DNA from 3 places in the Antrihabitans spumae genome. Region 3 is predicted to be linked to each of the others. Evidence: predicted binding sites of a transcription regulator. Region 3 holds the regulator's gene; each other region holds the start of a gene.
The links. The regulator LexA, encoded in region 3, represses DNA repair genes until DNA is damaged. The targets are predictions, from matches to a motif close to CGAACANNTGTTCG.

Region 1 (5,735 bases), on a different contig from region 3:
GTTCACACTGCCCGTTGTGATTTCCTTCCGCGTTGCCTGATCGGCGCCTGGCGGCGCCTTCATCTGGGTTTCCATGCTGCGCTCGGCGGGGTTGGCGGGCGCAGCGAGCGGTGGCGCCGAATCCATCAGCGCACCCGGCGATGAGGCGTCGGTATCGTTGCTGGAGTCGCTCTTGGAGTCGTCCCCACAGGCAAGCAGCAGAAAGCTCATCGCGACGAACATCGCGAGCAGTAGGCGCTTCATGATCGCAGGGTAGCGGAATCATCGAAAGTCCCGAGACTTAGCGGCTATTCGCAGATCCATCCGTTGTAATCGGTCGGCAACCACGGTTACAGCCCCCTCGGCGTTCTGCACCTTCCCGCGGACCAGCAGCGCAGGTGCCATCTGCGCCAGCTTCCGGTACTTCGCCCACAGCCCGACCGAGCAGACGACGTTGACCATCCCCGTCTCGTCTTCGAGATTGATGAAGGTGACTCCCGCAGCCGTCGCTGGACGTTGCCGGTGCGTCACCGCTCCCCCGACCAACACACGATCGCCGTCGGGAACGGCAAGTAGCCGATCGGCTGTGATGACCCCGAGGGCGTCCAGCTGCGGCCGTAGAAACTCGGTCGGGTACGTGCCCGGCGACACCCCTGTCGCCCACACATCGGCCGCGGACAGTTCCAGATCACTCATGCCGGGCAATGCCGGGGATTGTGTCGATGCGCCGATACCCGGCAGACGATCGGGTCGCTCGCCGGCTGCCGCACCCGCAGCCCACAGTGCCTCTCGGCGAGTGATGCCGAGGCTGCCGAGTGCGCCGCCGGTTGCCAGCGCTTCGGCTTGCGCGGTACTCAGCTCGACTCGGCCGGTGAGGTCGAGAAACGACGAGTACGGACCCGATTCGCGGGCACCGACGATCCGCTCCGCGAGTTCGGTGCCGATATGGCGGACCGCAGCGAGACCGAGCCGCACCACCATGCCCTTGTCCTCGAGGGTCGCCTCTGCGCGACTGGCGTTGATGTCGGGACCGTGCACGACCACACCGTGGCGACGAGCATCCGCGACAAGCGATTGCGGGGAATAGAAGCCCATCGGCTGCGCTCGCAACAGACCCGCGCAGAACGCTGCAGGGTGGTGCAGCTTGAACCACGAGGAGTAGAACACCAGCGAGGCGAAACTCTGCGAATGACTTTCCGGGAAGCCGAAATTGGCGAACGCGTAGAGCTTCTCGTAGATACGGTCGGCGACATTGCCTGTGATGCCGTGCATTTCCCGCATACCGTCGAACAACCTGCCCTTGAGCTGTTCCATCTTTTCCGGTGACCGCTTGGATCCCATCGCGCGTCGGAGTTGATCGGCTTCGGCTGGGGAGAATCCCGCGACGTCGATGGCCATCTGCATCAGCTGCTCCTGGAAGAGCGGAACCCCTTTCGTTCGTTCGAGCGAGTTCTTCAGCGCAGGGTGGTCGTAGGTCACCGGTTCCAGACCGTTGTGCCTGCGGATGTACGGGTGCACCGAGCCACCCTGGATCGGCCCTGGCCGAATCAGCGCCACCTCGACGACGAGGTCGTAGAACGTTCGCGGCTTGAGCCGGGGCAGGGTCGCCATCTGTGCGCGGGATTCGACCTGGAACACACCGACCGAGTCGGCACGCTGCAGCATTTCGTACACGGCTGCTTCGGTGAGGTCGAGCCTGGCGAGATCCACCTCGATGTCCTTGAACTCGGCGACAAGGTCGATCATGTAGTGCAACGCCGAGAGCATGCCGAGGCCGAGCATGTCGAATTTGACCAATCCCACTGCGGCACAGTCGTCTTTGTCCCACTGCAGAACACTTCGGTTCTCCATCCGCGCCCATTCGACCGGGCAGACGTCTGCAATCGGACGGTCACAGATCACCATCCCGCCGGAGTGGATGCCGAGATGTCGGGGAAATCCTTCGATCTGCTCCGCCAGTTCGAGGACCGCGGCAGGGATATCCGTGTCGACCTCCTTGCCTATGCCACTCCAGCGGTTCACCTGTTTGCTCCACGCGTCCTGCTGGCCTTGCGAAAAACCAAGCGCGCGAGCAATATCCCGAACCGACGACTTACCTCGATAGGTGATCACATTGGCTACCTGTGCCGCATACGCGCGGCCGTACTTGTTGTAGACGTGCTGAATTGCCTCTTCCCGCCGGTCCGATTCGATGTCGACATCGATGTCCGGCGGACCGTCTCGCTCCTGCGAAAGAAACCGCTCGAAGAGCAGTTCGTTGTTGACCGGATCGACATTGGTGATCCCGATGGCGTAGCAGACGGCCGAGTTGGCGGCGGAACCTCGCCCCTGACAAAGGATGTCGTTGTTCTTGCAGAACGACACGATGTCGTGCACGACAAGGAAGTAACCGGGGAACTTCAGCTCGCCGATGATCTTCAGCTCGTGCTCGATCTGCCGATACGCCTTCGGTTGTCGCTCCGGGGTGCCGTAGCGCCTTCGGGCACCCGTCATCGCCAATTCGCGTAGCCAACTGTTTTCGGTATGGCCAGCGGGGACATCGAACGGTGGCAGCTGCGGGGCGATCAACTTCAGGTCGAATGCACACTCACGTCCGAGGTCTGCCGCATTGCCGACCGCTTCGGGATGGGCATGCAGCAGCCTGGCCATCTCGGCACCGGATCGCAGATGCGCGCCACCGGTCGGCGCAAGCCAGCCGGCTGCCTCGTCCAAGCTCTGCCTCGCCCGCACCGCGGCCATCGCCATGGCAAGCCTGCGACTGCGTGGCGCGGCGAAATGCGCTCCCGTCGTTGCGATCACCTGCAGCTGCTGTTGCCTGGCAATGGTTGCGAGAACGGCATTGCGTTCGTCGTCCTCAGGTATGCCGTGATGGGTCAATTCGACGACCACTCGATCCTTGCCGAACCGTTCCACCAGATCGAAAAGCGCCGCGCCTGCCGCTTCGGCTCCTCCTTGCGTCAAAGCCTTGCGGACGTGACCTTTTCGGCAGCCGGTCAAGATCTGCCAGTGCCCACCGGCCGCCTCCGTCAGCGCGTCGTAGTCGTAATGCAACTTCCCTTTCTCGCCACCCGCCAGATGTGCGGTTGCGATTGCACGAGAGAGGCGTCGATAGCCTTCTTGGCCGCGGGCGAGCACAAGCAGGTGTGTGCCGTTGGGATCCGGCGAACCGGTACGGGCGTCGGTGGTATCCAACGACAGTTCGGATCCGAACACCGTCTTCATATTCAGCTCTTTGGCCGCTTCGGCAAACCGGACGACCCCGTAGAAGCCGTCGTGATCGGTGATCGCGATAGCTTCCAGACCGAGTCGAACGGCTTCCTCGACGAGTTCCTCGGGATGGCTGGCACCGTCGAGGAAGCTGTACGCCGAATGTGCGTGCAGCTCCGCGTACGGCACCACCGGTCCGTCGATCGAATCGATCGGTGCCGCCTGATACTCGCCGCGCTTGCGCGACCACGCCGGACTGTCGCCGCCGTCACCCGGATACATCGCCTCCGGGTTGGTCCTGCCTGGCCTGCCGGACAGCACTCGTTCCAGCTCCGACCAGGTCGGTGGACCGGAGTTCCAGCCCGATCCGTGATTCCAGCCCATCAGCTGATCGTTTCGAAGAACATTCCTCGAACGTACATTCGACCACCGACAAGTCTGCATCGCCGCGTCGGACTGGACCATTGACGACTGCGGGATCGGAACTTACTGTTGAGTAAGTTCGGGTCACCGTCGACCCGCGCCGATCCTAGGAGCCTCCACATGTCAGCACTGGCCGACCGGCACGTCATCATCACAGGAGCCTCATCGGGCATCGGCAGAGCCTCTGCCGCGGCCGTCGCCGCAGAGGGCGCAACCGTCTTCCTCCTTGCACGCCGAGCAGAAGAACTCGACGTCGTCGTATCCGAGATCGAGGCAAACGGCGGGCGCGCATTCGCCTACCGCTGCGATGTCACCGATTCCGACGCGGTCGACACCACCGTTGCCGCCATTCTCAGCGAGCACGGCCACGTCGACATGCTCGTCAACAACGCGGGTCGCTCGATCCGACGATCCGTCTACCGCTCGACCGATCGCCTGCACGACTTCGAACGCACGATGGCAGTCAACTACTTCGGCGCTGTGCGCATGGTCCTTGCGCTGCTACCCCACATGCGCGAACGGAAATCCGGGCACATCGTCAACATCAGCAGCGCGGGTGTGCAGTTCAGCACGCCACGCTTTGCGGCATACCTGTCCAGCAAAGCCGCGCTCGACATGTTCACCGAGATCACCGCATCCGAAACCCTTGCCGACAGGATCACCTTCACGACGATCCACATGCCGCTCGTCGATACGCCGATGATCGCGCCGAGCGGATCCCGCAACGCGGTACCACCGGCGAGCATCGAGTGGGCGGCCGCAACTGTCGTCCGGGCGCTGGTCAGCAAACCCAAGCGCATCGATGTTCCGTTCGGCACTCTGGCTCAGATCGGCTCGCTCATCACCCCGCGGCTCAAAGAGCGCGCGATGCACCAGTTCTATCGGCGCTACCCCGACTCCCCCGCGGCGAAAGGTCTGGTCGTGGAGGCAAAGGACACCGAGGCCAAGCCGCACGTACGGCGGACGAACTCGACTCGATCCAGCAGGCTCGCGGCAAAAGGGGCTCGGCGACTGATTCGACTTATGCCTGGAACATAAGCGACAAGAGCTTTCCAAGCTGGGACCACGCAAGAAAAGGGTCCGGGCATTAGGAAGCCCCGCCGGCGGGTCGGGGGTCTGCCGGCGAGGCTATCTATGTATTCGGCCGACCCAGTGAAAGCGTTACAACCTTTTTCAACTTTCTTTCGCGACCGGCAGCGCTAGGTCAGGGCAGGCCGAATTCCCCCGATGCGATGGGCCTACGCGCCCACTATTCGTCGATATGGCGGTTTTCCGTCATTTGCGGTGAATCTTGGGCGCTCAGGCCCATTACGCACGTATCGAAACCTGGACCGCTACCGACGAGCTTGTAGCTCGGTCAACGAAACCACCGAAACCGCCTCCACAGGCTTAGGCGCCGCGCCGCAACTTGCGGGTCGAGCTGGCAGGGTTCGGGATGCCGTGTCTACTCGCCAACTACGACCGTCGATGTGCGAGACGATGATCGTCCCGTCCGCCTCTAGCACCGAGAGCTCCGCCGGACCTGCCTCGATGCGTTGCCGTACCGCAATTTCGGCAGCCTGCGCGGCGGGCGAGTAGACACTTCGACCTCGAAGGCCGTCGATCGCGACGACCCCGTCGAAGGCTGCGGCAACAACGGCCGCGCTTGCAGCGGTATCGAGTCGACCGTAGGTGTAGCCGGTCGGCAACATGATCATCGACGGCGCGAAGCGATGCCCTCCGGTGTGCGAGCACTCCCACACCGCATCCGGATACAGCTTGCCGAGTTGTGCTGCGATCGGGCGGCCGTACAGCGCGCAACACTGATCGCGCTTGGCATGCGCGCAGACGAGGACGATCGGGTTCGCGACTGCCGTTCCGATCCCGGGTGCAGGCCCGCTCAGAGTTGCCAGGTCCAGGTTCAGGAGTTCGTCGAGGTCGGCGATCTCCAGTTGTTCACACCAGGCATTCTTCGGGTCGGAGTTGACGAGCAGCACGGTTCGGGTGTCGCGATGCACCGCTCTGCCAGGTCTGCGGATCAGCATCAGTCGCACGCCCGCCGCGGCGGTCCTGCGAGCCAGTTCGGCCGACAACTCGGTGCCGAGAACAGCGTCACCGAGCACATCGCGACCCCACGCTCCCGGCTG
Region 2 (5,735 bases), on a different contig from region 3:
ACCCTGGGCTTGTACCTGAGGACTATTCGGAGTCTGCGGCGTGGCGCGTACCGGGGGTGCCGTGCCAGGTGGAGTTGCTGCGGGCGGTGTCGACGCGGGAGGTGCCGTCGCGACAGGCGTGCGGTTGGGCACGGTCGGTACGCCGGGACGCACCTGCGTCGCACCCGGTGCCGGGGCGTTGAGCAGCGGAGCGGGCGCACCCTGAGCGGGTGCAGGCGTTCCGACTACGAGGACGCCGCCGTCCGGTGCGACAACAAGTTTCGCCGGGTCCTTCGCGGGAATCATGCCGAGGTCGCGCGCCTTTGCAGCGAGCTCGGGTGGCGAGTCGTTGCTCTGCACTTCCTTCTGCAACGCGTCACGTTCCTGCGCGAGCTTCTGGTTCGCTTCACGTGCGGCACTGAGCTGATAGCTGTCTTCGGCCGCCCGTGTCGTCAGCAGGAGCGTCATCATCAGACCGACGGACAGCATGCCGATAATGGTCGCCACGAACGGAATTCGCGCCGCGAACGCGTTCGATCGCTTGGGGAGCACGCCGGTTGCCACGTCGTCACCGAGTACGGCGACGGCGCGCTGCTGGCGGCGTTCGTATGCGCGGGAGGCAGCACTCGACCGACCGCCCGAAGCGTCGGCCTTCTTGCCGCCGCCGCGCTTCGCCAGCACGCCGGAGCCCGACTTGTCCTGCTTCGCAAGACCTTTGCGATCCACGCCTGTTGCCTCGTCCCGCGACTTCGTGCTTCGAGACTTCGCTTTTCGAGAATCGGTCCCTCTAGCTGCAGTTCCAACGCTCATGCCGCCGACCTCCTGGCAATCCGTTCCGCAGCACGCATGCGCACCGGAGCCGATCTCGGGTTTTCGTCTATTTCTTGTTCGGTTGCCCGTTCCGCGCCGCGGGTCAGCAGTGCGAATTCGGGTCCCATACCTGGCAGTTCGACCGGCAGACCGGCGGGTGTTCGTGAGACGACCCGTGGCGCAAGGGCCTGTTTGACCACGCGGTCCTCCAGTGATTGGTAGGACATGAAAACGACTCGACCGCCGACCCTCAGCGAATCGAGGGCTGCGGGTATCGCTGCCTGCAACGAATCGAGTTCGCCGTTCACCTCGACGCGCAGAGCTTGAAAAGTGCGCTTGGCAGGGTGACCACCCGTGCGACGGGTCGCGGCTGGAATCGCGTCGTATAGCAGTTCGACGAGCGCCGCACTCGTGGTGAACGGCGTCTCCTTGCGGCGGCGCAGCACCTCCGAGGCGATGCGGCCTGCGAAACGTTCCTCGCCGTAGGTCTTGAGTACCCGTGCCAGGTCGCCGTGACCGTAGGTGTTGAGGATGTCGGCGGCAGTTTGTCCGGTCGTCGGGTCCATCCGCATGTCGAGCGGAGCGTCTATCGAGTACGCGAAGCCACGGTCGGCCTCGTCGAGTTGCATCGACGAGACACCGAGATCGAAGAGAATCGCACTGACCGACTCGGTCGGCGGGAGACCCGCCTGGTCCAAAGCGTCGACGATACCGTCATAGGTGCTGTGCACCAACGTGATTCGATCCCGAAAGGGAGCCAGTCGAGCGGCAGCCAAGTCGAGCGCTGCTGGATCGCGATCGAGCCCGACGAGGCGCAGTTTGGGATAGCTACGGAGAAAATGTTCCGAATGTCCGCCGAGGCCGAGGGTGGCGTCGATCAGAACGGCTCCGTCGACATCTATACCGTCGACGCGCAACGCCGGTCCGAGAAGGTCGTCCGCGCGGTGCAGGAGTACCGGGATGTGCCGCGTGTTGCGGGATGCATCGCCGGCTGTGTCGGATTCGGTCGGGCTACCCGCATTCTCGTCCCCCTCCACGTCGCGGTCCACCTTGTCCTCCGGGTCGTGCACGCTGACTGTCGGCCGCTACGTTGGGGGGCGAATGCTTCGGGGTCCCTGTCCGATTGGGGAACCTGGCGCTGGGGAAGTGCGTCAGGGTCCCGGTCGGGCAGAGGCCTCGCGGCACTCGCCTTCGGGTCGTAGGCGGGCTACAGGATCCCGCCGAGCGACTCGTGGATTCCTTGCGAGTAGTTCTCTTCGCTGCGCGCGGTGTATTCCTCCCACGCTGCTTTGTCCCAGATCTCGAGGAAGTCGAACGAACCCGAGACAACACAGTCCTTCGTCAGGCCTGCGTAGGTCCGGTGAGCAGACGACAACGTGATCCGACCTTGCGCGTCGGGATGCTGCTCATCTGTTCCCGATGCCAGGTTGCGAACGAACGCGCGAGCATCCGGATCGCTACGAGGTGCTGCCGAGGCTCGCTTTGCGAGTTCCATGAACTTGTCGCGCGGGTAGACGGCGAGGCTGTGATCTTGCCCTTTTGTCACCATCAACCCTCCTGCCAACTCGTCACGGAACTTTGCGGGCAACGTAAGCCGCCCCTTGTCGTCGAGCTTTGGCGTGTAGGTACCGAGAAACACTCGACACCTCCCACTGGATCACCACGGCTCTCCGCTGAGCACCACATTACCCCACTTTCCCCCACATTCAATGACCACTAGAGAGTTTCTTCTTGGGCGCGGCCACAAACATGCAGTTCAGTCGGCATAAGCCCAGGTAACTTCGGAATTTGCTCGTTGGTGTCAGCGCGTCACATGGAGCCGTGGGACAGGCAGATATCGGGCCCGAGGCGGCCGAAAACAGCGTTCGGGTGGGATTAGTGGTGCTCGATGCGCCCGGTGGGGCGAAGTGGAGGAGCGGGTGGGGCAAAGTGGGGGCAGGCCGTGAAATCGGTGCCGCGGACGGGGCGAGGGTGCCCCTCACGCCGTCGGCCAGGGTCGAAGGACCCCTGACGCCACCGGCACCGGCCGCCGCCACCGCCACGACCACCGCCACCGCCACCGCCACCGCCACCGCGGAGCGAATGGCACATTGGTGCCCCTATGCGGGACCGATGCCACATCCGCTCCGCAATTTCCGCCGGCCGACGGCGTGAGGGGTCCTCTCCCTCCGCTGGCCGGGGTCGAAGGACCCCTGACGCCACCGTGCAGCTGACGTGAACCCGACGCACAAAAGGCGCCGCACCTTTCGGTACGACGCCGTTATGCGTTGCTATGGCAGAGAGGTGGACCCGAAGGTCCGATTCCTACTCTTGTTCGAATCTGCGGCGGAAACGGTCTTCCATCCGGGACGCGAAGCCACCGGATTTGCGAGACCCTCGCGCCTTGCCAGGACCGGAGGGTTTGGATCCGCCTCCCCCGGTGCCGGTAGACGTATCGGAACCGCCGTTCGGTTGGGCCTTGCCCGATCCACCGAGCAGAAGCAACACTCCTGCTCCGAACATCACCAGGAAACCAACCAGGCTGATGATCGGGAAGTTGCCCGGCCGCAAAATCGGCAGAGCTACGCCAGTGACGAGTAGTACGAGACCTAGGGCGAACAGAGCGATTGCTTGCAGACGACGGCGACTTGTCGCCGCTCGCATCCGACCAGCTTTCACGGTCGACGCAAACTTGGGATCCTCAGCATAGAGCGCGCTCTCGATCTGATCGAGCATGCGCTGCTCGTGCTCGGAGAGTGGCACGGTACCTCCCCCGGCACTAGAAACTGTCGACGTCTGTGTGCAAAGACGACGAATAGCCGACTTTCGCGGCTACCTGTTCACCATGATACGAGGTGAATCTACGTGGGACCACCTACTCGGCAAACGACATGTCAAGAATTGACGCACCAGACCGGCAGGTATCCAATTCGGACACCCTCTCCGAAGCCGGCGCAAACCCGTTATCAGCACGTCGAGCGGCCTTCATCGGCTCGTCACGACCCCGAAACATCCCAAGAATCTGATCAAGCAGAAACTTCGGTGTCCCAGTCCGGTGCCGGGCGTAGCCGTCCTCCGTCGCCGACCGCGTCCTCGACGTCGTGCAAAAAGGCGCCGACGCGGGTGTAGAAGTCGTCCGCCTCGGCAACTGTGACCTCACGCGAGAGACCTGCTTCCAACGCAGCCCTCGTCGCGGAGTGATCGGCAAAGTAATCGGCCCACATCACGAACTCCGGGGCTGCACGAGCCATCAGGACCCAGGCGCTGCGCGACCGCTCGCGGGTCGGCTTGGCCGGCGCGCTGCCGGCGAGCAGCGCAGCAGCACCGCGAAGCGCAGCGAGATAGGCAACCTGGAAGCGCTCTCTCGGATCGTCTTCGCCGACTGCGTCCATCAACAGGCGATCAGCACGCTCCAGCAGGACCCGCGGACCTCGCGTGTTCCCGGGACCGTGAGTTAGCTTGGTCCGAGCAATCTGACCAGCCATGTCAATGACCTCCTCGCTATCGGCCGGACGATTAAGAACCGTTCGCCCGTCGATCCGGCGAAACCCGCTTCCCACGGGCATTCGCCGGATCAACGGCGTCGAACATTCATTCGACGGTTTGAATATAGATCGACCCACCGACAAGTTCGCCAATCGACAAGTCGCCGACAGAAAAGGGTGAGGGCAGTGGAGATCGACCCCGCCATCAACCCAGCGGACACTCCCGTCGTCGTCGATCTGTCCGCAGCCGACGTGCGAGCCAGACTGCGCGAAGCCTTGGCGATCTACGTCGCAGCCATGGAGTACCCACGCGGAACCGAGCACCATCGCGCACCGATGTGGGCCGAACATATTTCGCGGCCGGGGTGGCGTGCTGTCGGTGCAATACTCGCCGACCCGAACTCGCATGCGAATCGAGACTCACCACTGGTCGCCGTTGCGTACGGCTACCGCGGCGCACCGCATCAGTGGTGGCATCAACAGGTCCACGACGGCATGCGCCGATTCGGCTGGACGGAAGAAGCCACTCTCGCGATGCTGTCGAGTTATTTCGAACTCACCGAACTGCACGTCCACCCCGCCGCGCAGGGACACGGTCTCGGCGAGGCCATGTTGCGACGACTCCTCGACGACCGCACCGAACGAACGGCATTGCTCTCCACTCCGGAGGTCGACGGCGAGAGCAACCGCGCCTGGCGGCTGTACCGCAGACTCGGCTTCACCGACGTCGTCAGGCAGTTCACCTTCACCGGCGACAGCAGGCCGTTCGCTGTGCTCGGCAGGCCGCTGCCGTTGCACCTGGCTGCGCGCACGCTGCGGACGCCACTGACGACCGATCCGGCACCGCCGTTGTGATCGATGTCGTCGTCGTCGGCTCGGGACACAACGCTCTCGTCGCCGCGTGTTATCTGGCCGAAGCAGGTTGGTCCGTCGAGGTGCTCGAACGCGACACCGTCTTCGGCGGCGCCGTATCGACGGTGGAACGCTTTCCTGGACACCGCGTCGATCGGGGCTCGTCGGCGCACATCATGATCCGGCACACCGGCATCCTCGACGAGCTCGACCTGGACGCACACGGCCTGCGCTACGTCGATTGCGATCCATGGGCCTTCGCGCCTGCCGGTGTCGACGGCGCTCCCCCGATCGTCTTCCACCGCGACCTCGACCGCACCTGCGAATCGATCCGTGCCGCCTGCGGAACGAGCGATGCCGAGAACTACCGCAGCTTCACCGCCGACTGGGCACCACGAAGCGCTCGGGTGATGCGCGCATTCGGCGGACCGCCGACCGGCCCGAAACTACTGCGCTCGTTCTGGGGACTCGACGTCGGACCGAGCCCGAGCGAACTCTCCCGCCAGTTTCTCACCTCGGGAAATGCGTTGCTGGACGCTACTTTTCGCAGCGAGCGACTCAAAGCCGCACTCGCCTGGTTCGGCGCCCAGTCCGGACCGCCGATGTCGGAGCCGGGTACGGCACCGATGG
Region 3 (5,735 bases):
GGTCGGCGTATGTGGTGAAGCGGCCGCAGATCCACTGTTGGCATGCGTTCTGGTCGGGCTCGGTGTCACATCGCTGTCGTGCGCAGCGGCAGCGGTCGGCGCGGTCGGCGCGAAGCTCGGCACGGTCACTTTGGATGATTGCCAACGCGCGGCAGCTGCTGTTCTGGAAACCGCCGATCCGATGGCAGCGCGTGCCGCAGCGACGGCGATCCTCGGCTGAAGCCTGGCTTGGAGCCCGTAATCGTCGCGCTGGCCCTACTATTCGCTTCGTGGCTGACAACCGGACTCTGACCCGACTGACTCGACCGATGCGGTGGACGGTGCACGGCGACGGCACGACTCCTGCGCCGGGTGCGGTCGTCGCACCCGACGAGCGGTTGACCTGGCCCCGAACGGTCGGCATCGGGATGCAGCACGTGATCGCGATGTTCGGTGCGACGCTGCTGGTTCCGACGATCACCGGATTCCCTGTCACGACGACGCTGCTGTTCTCCGGCGTCGGCACCGTGTTGTTCCTTGTGATCACGGGCGGTCGTATTCCGAGCTATCTCGGTTCGTCGTTCGCGTTCATCGCGCCGCTGACGGCGTCGGCGTCCGACGGTCCGGCCGCGCAGCTCGGTGCCGTACTCGCCGTCGGTGTGGTGCTGATGGCAGTCGGCGTCGTGGTGCGCGTCGTGGGCGCTCGACTGCTCGATGCCGTGATGCCGCCCGTCGTCACAGGTGCGATCGTCGCGTTGATCGGGCTGAATCTCGCACCTGCCGCGACCGCGTCGTTCGAAATGCAGCCACTCGTCGCTGCGGTAACCCTCGTGGCAATCCTCCTCGTGACCGTGCTCGGGCCAGGGTTGTTGGGGCGCTTGGGAATTCTGGTCGGCGTCGTCATCGGCTGGGTTTTCGCGGCAGTTACCGGCGCGCTCGCCGAAACCAGGGTCGACGCGCTGCGCGCAGCGGACTGGATCGGGTTGCCCGAGTTCCGCGGACCGAGTTTCGATCTGTCGGTCATCGTGTTGGCATTGCCGGTGGTCGTCGTCCTCGTCGCAGAAAACGTCGGGCACGTCAAAGCTGTTGCAGCCATGACGGGTCGGTCGCTCGACGACGTCGCGGGCAACGCCCTGATCGCGGACGGTCTGGCAACCACGCTTGCAGGCGCGGGGGGTGGGTCCGGCACGACGACGTATGCCGAGAACATCGGCGTCATGGCGGCGACGCGGGTCTATTCGACCGCGGCCTACTGGGTAGCGGCGGCCACCGCCATCGTGCTGTCGTTCTCACCGAAGTTCGGCGCGTTGGTCTTCACCATTCCTGACGGTGTGATCGGTGGTGCCACGCTGGTGCTCTACGGGCTCATCGGTCTGCTCGGTGTCCGGATCTGGTTCGAAAACAGGGTCGACTTCACCGATCCGGTCAACCTCACCGTCGTCGCGGCCGCGTTGGTGGCAGGGATCGGTGATCTCACGGTGAAGGTGGGCAGTGCGGAGCTCGGCGGAATCGCGTGGGGATCGATCGGCATCTTGATCGGGTATCCGGTGCTCCGACGGCTGGCGCAGGTCAACGGTGGGAAGTCGGGGTAGTCCAGCGCACACCTTGCTGGCGTACGGTCAATAGGACGCTTCAACTATTGCCGAGTACCGAGGAGCCACAGGTGGAACGCACCCTGTTCGAGCCGGAACACATCATGTTCCGCGAGTCGTACGTGAAGTTTTTGGAACAGCGAGTTGCCCCGAATCACGCCAGGTGGGAAGAACAGCACATCGTCGATCGCGACGTCTGGCTCGAAGCGGGCAAGCAGGGCTTCCTCGGTACCGCTTTTCCCGAAGAGTTCGGTGGCGGTGGCGTAAAAGACTTCCGCTACAACACGATTGTCGCCGAAGAGAATCACCGTCGAGGGTTCACCGGCCTCGGGTTCTCGCTGCACAACGACGTCGTCGCGCCGTATTTCCTCGACCTCGCCACCGACGAGCAGAAGCAGCGCTGGTACCCCGCCTACGCCTCAGGTGAGTTGATCGGCGCGATCGCGATGACCGAACCCGGCACCGGCAGCGACCTGCAGGGCATCAAGACCCGCGCTGTCCGCGACGGCGACGACTGGATCCTCAACGGCGCGAAGACCTTCATCACCAACGGCATCAACTCCGACCTGATCATCGTCGTCGCCCGGACCGATCCCGACGCGGGCTCGAAAGGCTTCAGCCTGCTGGTCGTCGAACGTGGCATGGAGGGCTTCGAGCGAGGCAGACACCTCGACAAGATCGGCTTGCCCGCCCAGGACACCGCCGAACTGAACTTCGACAACGTCCGTGTCCCCGGCGCGAATCTGCTCGGCCAGGAGGGGATGGGGTTCGTCCACCTGATGCAGAACCTGCCGCAGGAGCGGTTGTCGATCGCGGTGATGGCTGCGGGCGCAATGGAGGGTGCGCTCGAGATGACCCTGCAGTACTGCCGAGATCGCAAGGCCTTCGGCAAGCCCATCGGCTCGTTCCAGAACACTCGGTTCGAATTGGCCCAACTCGCGACCGAGACAGCCTTCGTTCGTGTGTTCGTCGACAAATGCATCGAACTGCTCAACGAGGACAAGCTCACCGTCGCCGAGGCCGCGATGGCGAAGATGCGAAGCACCGAGGCGCAGATCGATGTGATCGACCGCTGCGTGCAACTACACGGCGGCTACGGCTACATGCGCGAGTATCCGATTGCCAAGGCGTACTTGGACGCTCGTGTTCAGACGATCTACGGCGGAACGACCGAGATCATGAAGGAGATCATCGGGCGCAGCCTGAACGTCGGCTGACCGACGGCGTACCGATTCGGGTCGGTGTGGGATCTCTTTGTGGCACTCGCTTGCGGGCCCACCGACCCGAATCTGTGTACGCTGTCAGATCTTTCGGATGACCGTGACGACCTTGCCGAGCACAGCGGCGTTGTTTCCGGGGATCGGTTCGAACAGCGGATTGTGGGGGAGCAGCCACACTTCCTTGCCGGTCCGCTTGAACGTCTTGACCGTCGCTTCGCCGTCGATCATCGCGGCGACGATATCGCCGTTGTCCGCCACGTTCTGCTGCCGCACGACTACCCAGTCGCCGTCGCAGATCGCTGCGTCGATCATGGACTCGCCGACCACCTTCAGCAGGAACAGCGATCCTTCGCCGACCAGTTCGCGTGGCAGCGGGAAGATGTCTTCGACCGCCTGCTCGGCGAGGATCGGGCCACCCGCGGCGATCCGTCCCAACACGGGAACGAAGGTCGGGGTCGGCAGATTCAGCTGCTCCGCTGCGTCGTCCAGCATCGGCTCGCCAGCATCGCTCATCGCCTCGTCGAGGCCGCGCACGTCGACCGCGCGTGGCCTGTTGGGATCGCGCCGCAAGAAGCCTTTGCGTTCGAGCGTGCGTAGCTGATGCGCGACCGACGACGTCGAGGTGAGGCCGACGGCGTCGCCGATCTCACGGATGCTCGGCGGATAGCCCCGCTCGGTCACCGAGGCGCGGATGACCTCGAGGACCTTGCGCTGCCGATCGGTGAGTCCGGCGGCGATGTCTGGAGTCGCCGCGCCTTCTTGGCTGCCGTCGTCCTTCATTGCCGACCGTCTTTCATCGTGACCGTCCTTCTCTGGATTGCTCAGGTTGGGGTGTTGCGGGAAACGGGTCCGGCGCAATGTTGCTGTGCGGTCTTCGGTGCGTTCGGAACTGCTTCTGTTCGAACCTGAATGTAGCCGCATCTACGTTGCGTTTCAAACACCTGTTCGACACGTGTCGCGAAAACTAGAGACTTTGTCGGTGGGGCATGGTAGAAAATTCGAACAGACGTTCATCGAACGCGTGATCGAACGTCGGCAGTACGGCACGGCAACCCAGGACAAGCAAAGCACCACCAACGACACCAGCGCACATGCCGCTGGCGACGCAGACGGAGGATCCGATGAGCATCACAATGAACGAATACGCGGGACTCGACGCGCATTTCGGTGGCATCGCCGGCGTCGGCTCGGACACCGCTGTCGGCACTGCGCGTGCCGACGAGGGCCTACGCCCGGTGCGGACGCGTCGGCGCGCGCTGGCGACGAGCGACAGTCGCGGCCCCGCCAACGGCTCGTTCGATTACGGTTCCGTCGGCCTGCGGGTGCTACCGCGCCTCGACGACGAGGATGTTCGAAGCGAGGAATACGGGTTCGGCACGGTTATAGCCACGATGTTGCTGACCGCCATCGCGGTGGTCGGGCTGCTCGGTCTGTGGAACCTGAGGACGGGTGGTCTCGAGAGTGTTCCGAGCACTACCGCCGTCGTGCACGTCCAGTCGGGCGAGACCCTGTCCGACGTAGCGGCTCGCGTCTCACCCGATGCACCGGTCGCCGAAGTCGTCGAGCAGATTCTGCGGCTCAACGACATGAAGTCGGCAGGCGTTGCGCCCGGTCAGGCTTTGATCGCACCCGTAGCGCCCTAGCACCGACCATGTTCGAATCCTTGGCGCAACTGCGAGCCGAGCTGTCACCGCTGGTGGTGGGCGATATGTCCCGGCCGAGTGGGCGGCGGGTATCCTCGGAGTCTGTTGGTCACACCACGCCGAGTGGTCGCATCGAGATCGCATATTGCACGCACGAATCCGGCCTGATCGGTTCGTCGCAGAGCGCGATCGAGTTGTGCGAGCTTGTCGGCATCGAAAAAGGATTCGACATGCACTGCCCATTCTGTCGACACCCGGACTCTCGCGTGGTCGACTCCCGCGAGGCAGAAGAGGGGAGCGCGATTCGCCGACGGCGATCATGCCCCAACTGCGGTCGTCGATTCACAACCGTCGAGACGGCGGTCCTTGCCGTCGTGAAACGAAGTGGTGTCACCGAACCGTTCAGCCGCGAGAAGCTTATGCGGGGCGTTCGCCGCGCCTGCCAGGGCCGCGATGTCGACAACGATTCGCTGAACCTGCTCGCGCAACAGGTCGAAGACACCGTCCGCGCGTCCGGATCCGCCGAAATCCCCAGCCATCAGGTCGGCTTGGCCATCCTCGGACCCCTGCGAGACCTCGACGAGGTCGCCTACCTGCGGTTCGCATCGGTGTATCGCTCATTCAGCTCCGCCGACGACTTCGAGCGTGAGATCGAAGAGTTGCGTGCCCACCGGCTCGGTGCGGCGACCGAATAGTGCAGGCCAGCGGCGTGAGGGGTTCCCTGACGTCGTCCAGCGGGGCCAACTGCACACTCACACCAACGATCGGCGGAGCGAATGCGGCCTTCGTCCCGCCGAGGGGTACCGATGTGACATTCGCTCCAATTAGCTAGCGCCGAATCGCGGCTATGGCCTTGTCTATTCGCTGCTCCGAGATCGGGAACGGTGTGCCGAGCCGCTGGGCGAACAGATTGATCCGCAACTCCTCGATCAGCCAGGAGATGTCGACGACAACCGCTGAGCCGCGACGTTCTTCAGGCAGGGAGTCCAGCAGTCGGTCGTACTTCGCATACACGCGGTCGAGTACAGCCATCCCGTTGCTGTCGCGGATCGCTCCCGCGGGAAGTGCCTCCAGCCGAACGATGGCGCCCTGCAGATAGCGCGGCAGGTGAGCGAGCCGCTCGCCACCGAACTCGGAAACGAATCCCGCGAACACCAGTCCGTCGCGCTGCTGAGTCACGTCGTCGGCAACCTCACCGCGTCGTCCGTCCAAGGCGGCCGACAGTTCGCGGGCACGGGCCAGCACCGGAAGCACCGCGCGAATCAGTTCGCGGACGCGACCACCCAGCTGTGGACGGACCC

Region 1: a site for LexA is predicted at 3,598-3,611, ahead of ACHIRB_RS16355 (error-prone DNA polymerase). Genes of this name have one in related genera too.
Region 2: a site for LexA is predicted at 4,353-4,366, ahead of ACHIRB_RS10025 (SAV_6107 family HEPN domain-containing protein). Genes of this name have one in related genera too.

The regions. Positions count from the first base shown of each region.
Region 1 covers NZ_JBIMSN010000062.1:223,592-229,326, reverse strand. The annotation lists gene ACHIRB_RS16360 (DUF4349 domain-containing protein) at 1-243, opposite strand, end outside; gene ACHIRB_RS16355 (error-prone DNA polymerase) at 262-3,570, opposite strand; partial or broken gene ACHIRB_RS16350 (SDR family NAD(P)-dependent oxidoreductase) at 3,739-4,647, shown strand; gene ACHIRB_RS16345 (sucrase ferredoxin) at 4,944-5,735, opposite strand, start outside.
Region 2 covers NZ_JBIMSN010000042.1:15,200-20,934, reverse strand. The annotation lists gene ftsL (cell division protein FtsL) at 1-789, opposite strand, end outside; gene rsmH (16S rRNA (cytosine(1402)-N(4))-methyltransferase RsmH) at 786-1,751, opposite strand; gene mraZ (division/cell wall cluster transcriptional repressor MraZ) at 1,997-2,428, opposite strand; gene ACHIRB_RS10035 (hypothetical protein) at 2,611-2,943, shown strand; gene ACHIRB_RS10030 (DUF3040 domain-containing protein) at 3,094-3,531, opposite strand; gene ACHIRB_RS10025 (SAV_6107 family HEPN domain-containing protein) at 3,795-4,253, opposite strand; gene ACHIRB_RS10020 (GNAT family N-acetyltransferase) at 4,446-5,108, shown strand; gene ACHIRB_RS10015 (phytoene desaturase family protein) at 5,105-5,735, shown strand, end outside.
Region 3 covers NZ_JBIMSN010000060.1:80,645-86,379, forward strand. The annotation lists gene ptsP (phosphoenolpyruvate--protein phosphotransferase) at 1-220, shown strand, start outside; gene ACHIRB_RS14650 (uracil-xanthine permease family protein) at 309-1,571, shown strand; gene ACHIRB_RS14655 (acyl-CoA dehydrogenase family protein) at 1,643-2,788, shown strand; gene lexA (transcriptional repressor LexA) at 2,873-3,571, opposite strand; gene ACHIRB_RS14665 (LysM peptidoglycan-binding domain-containing protein) at 3,913-4,434, shown strand; gene nrdR (transcriptional regulator NrdR) at 4,665-5,129, shown strand; gene hrpA (ATP-dependent RNA helicase HrpA) at 5,263-5,735, opposite strand, start outside.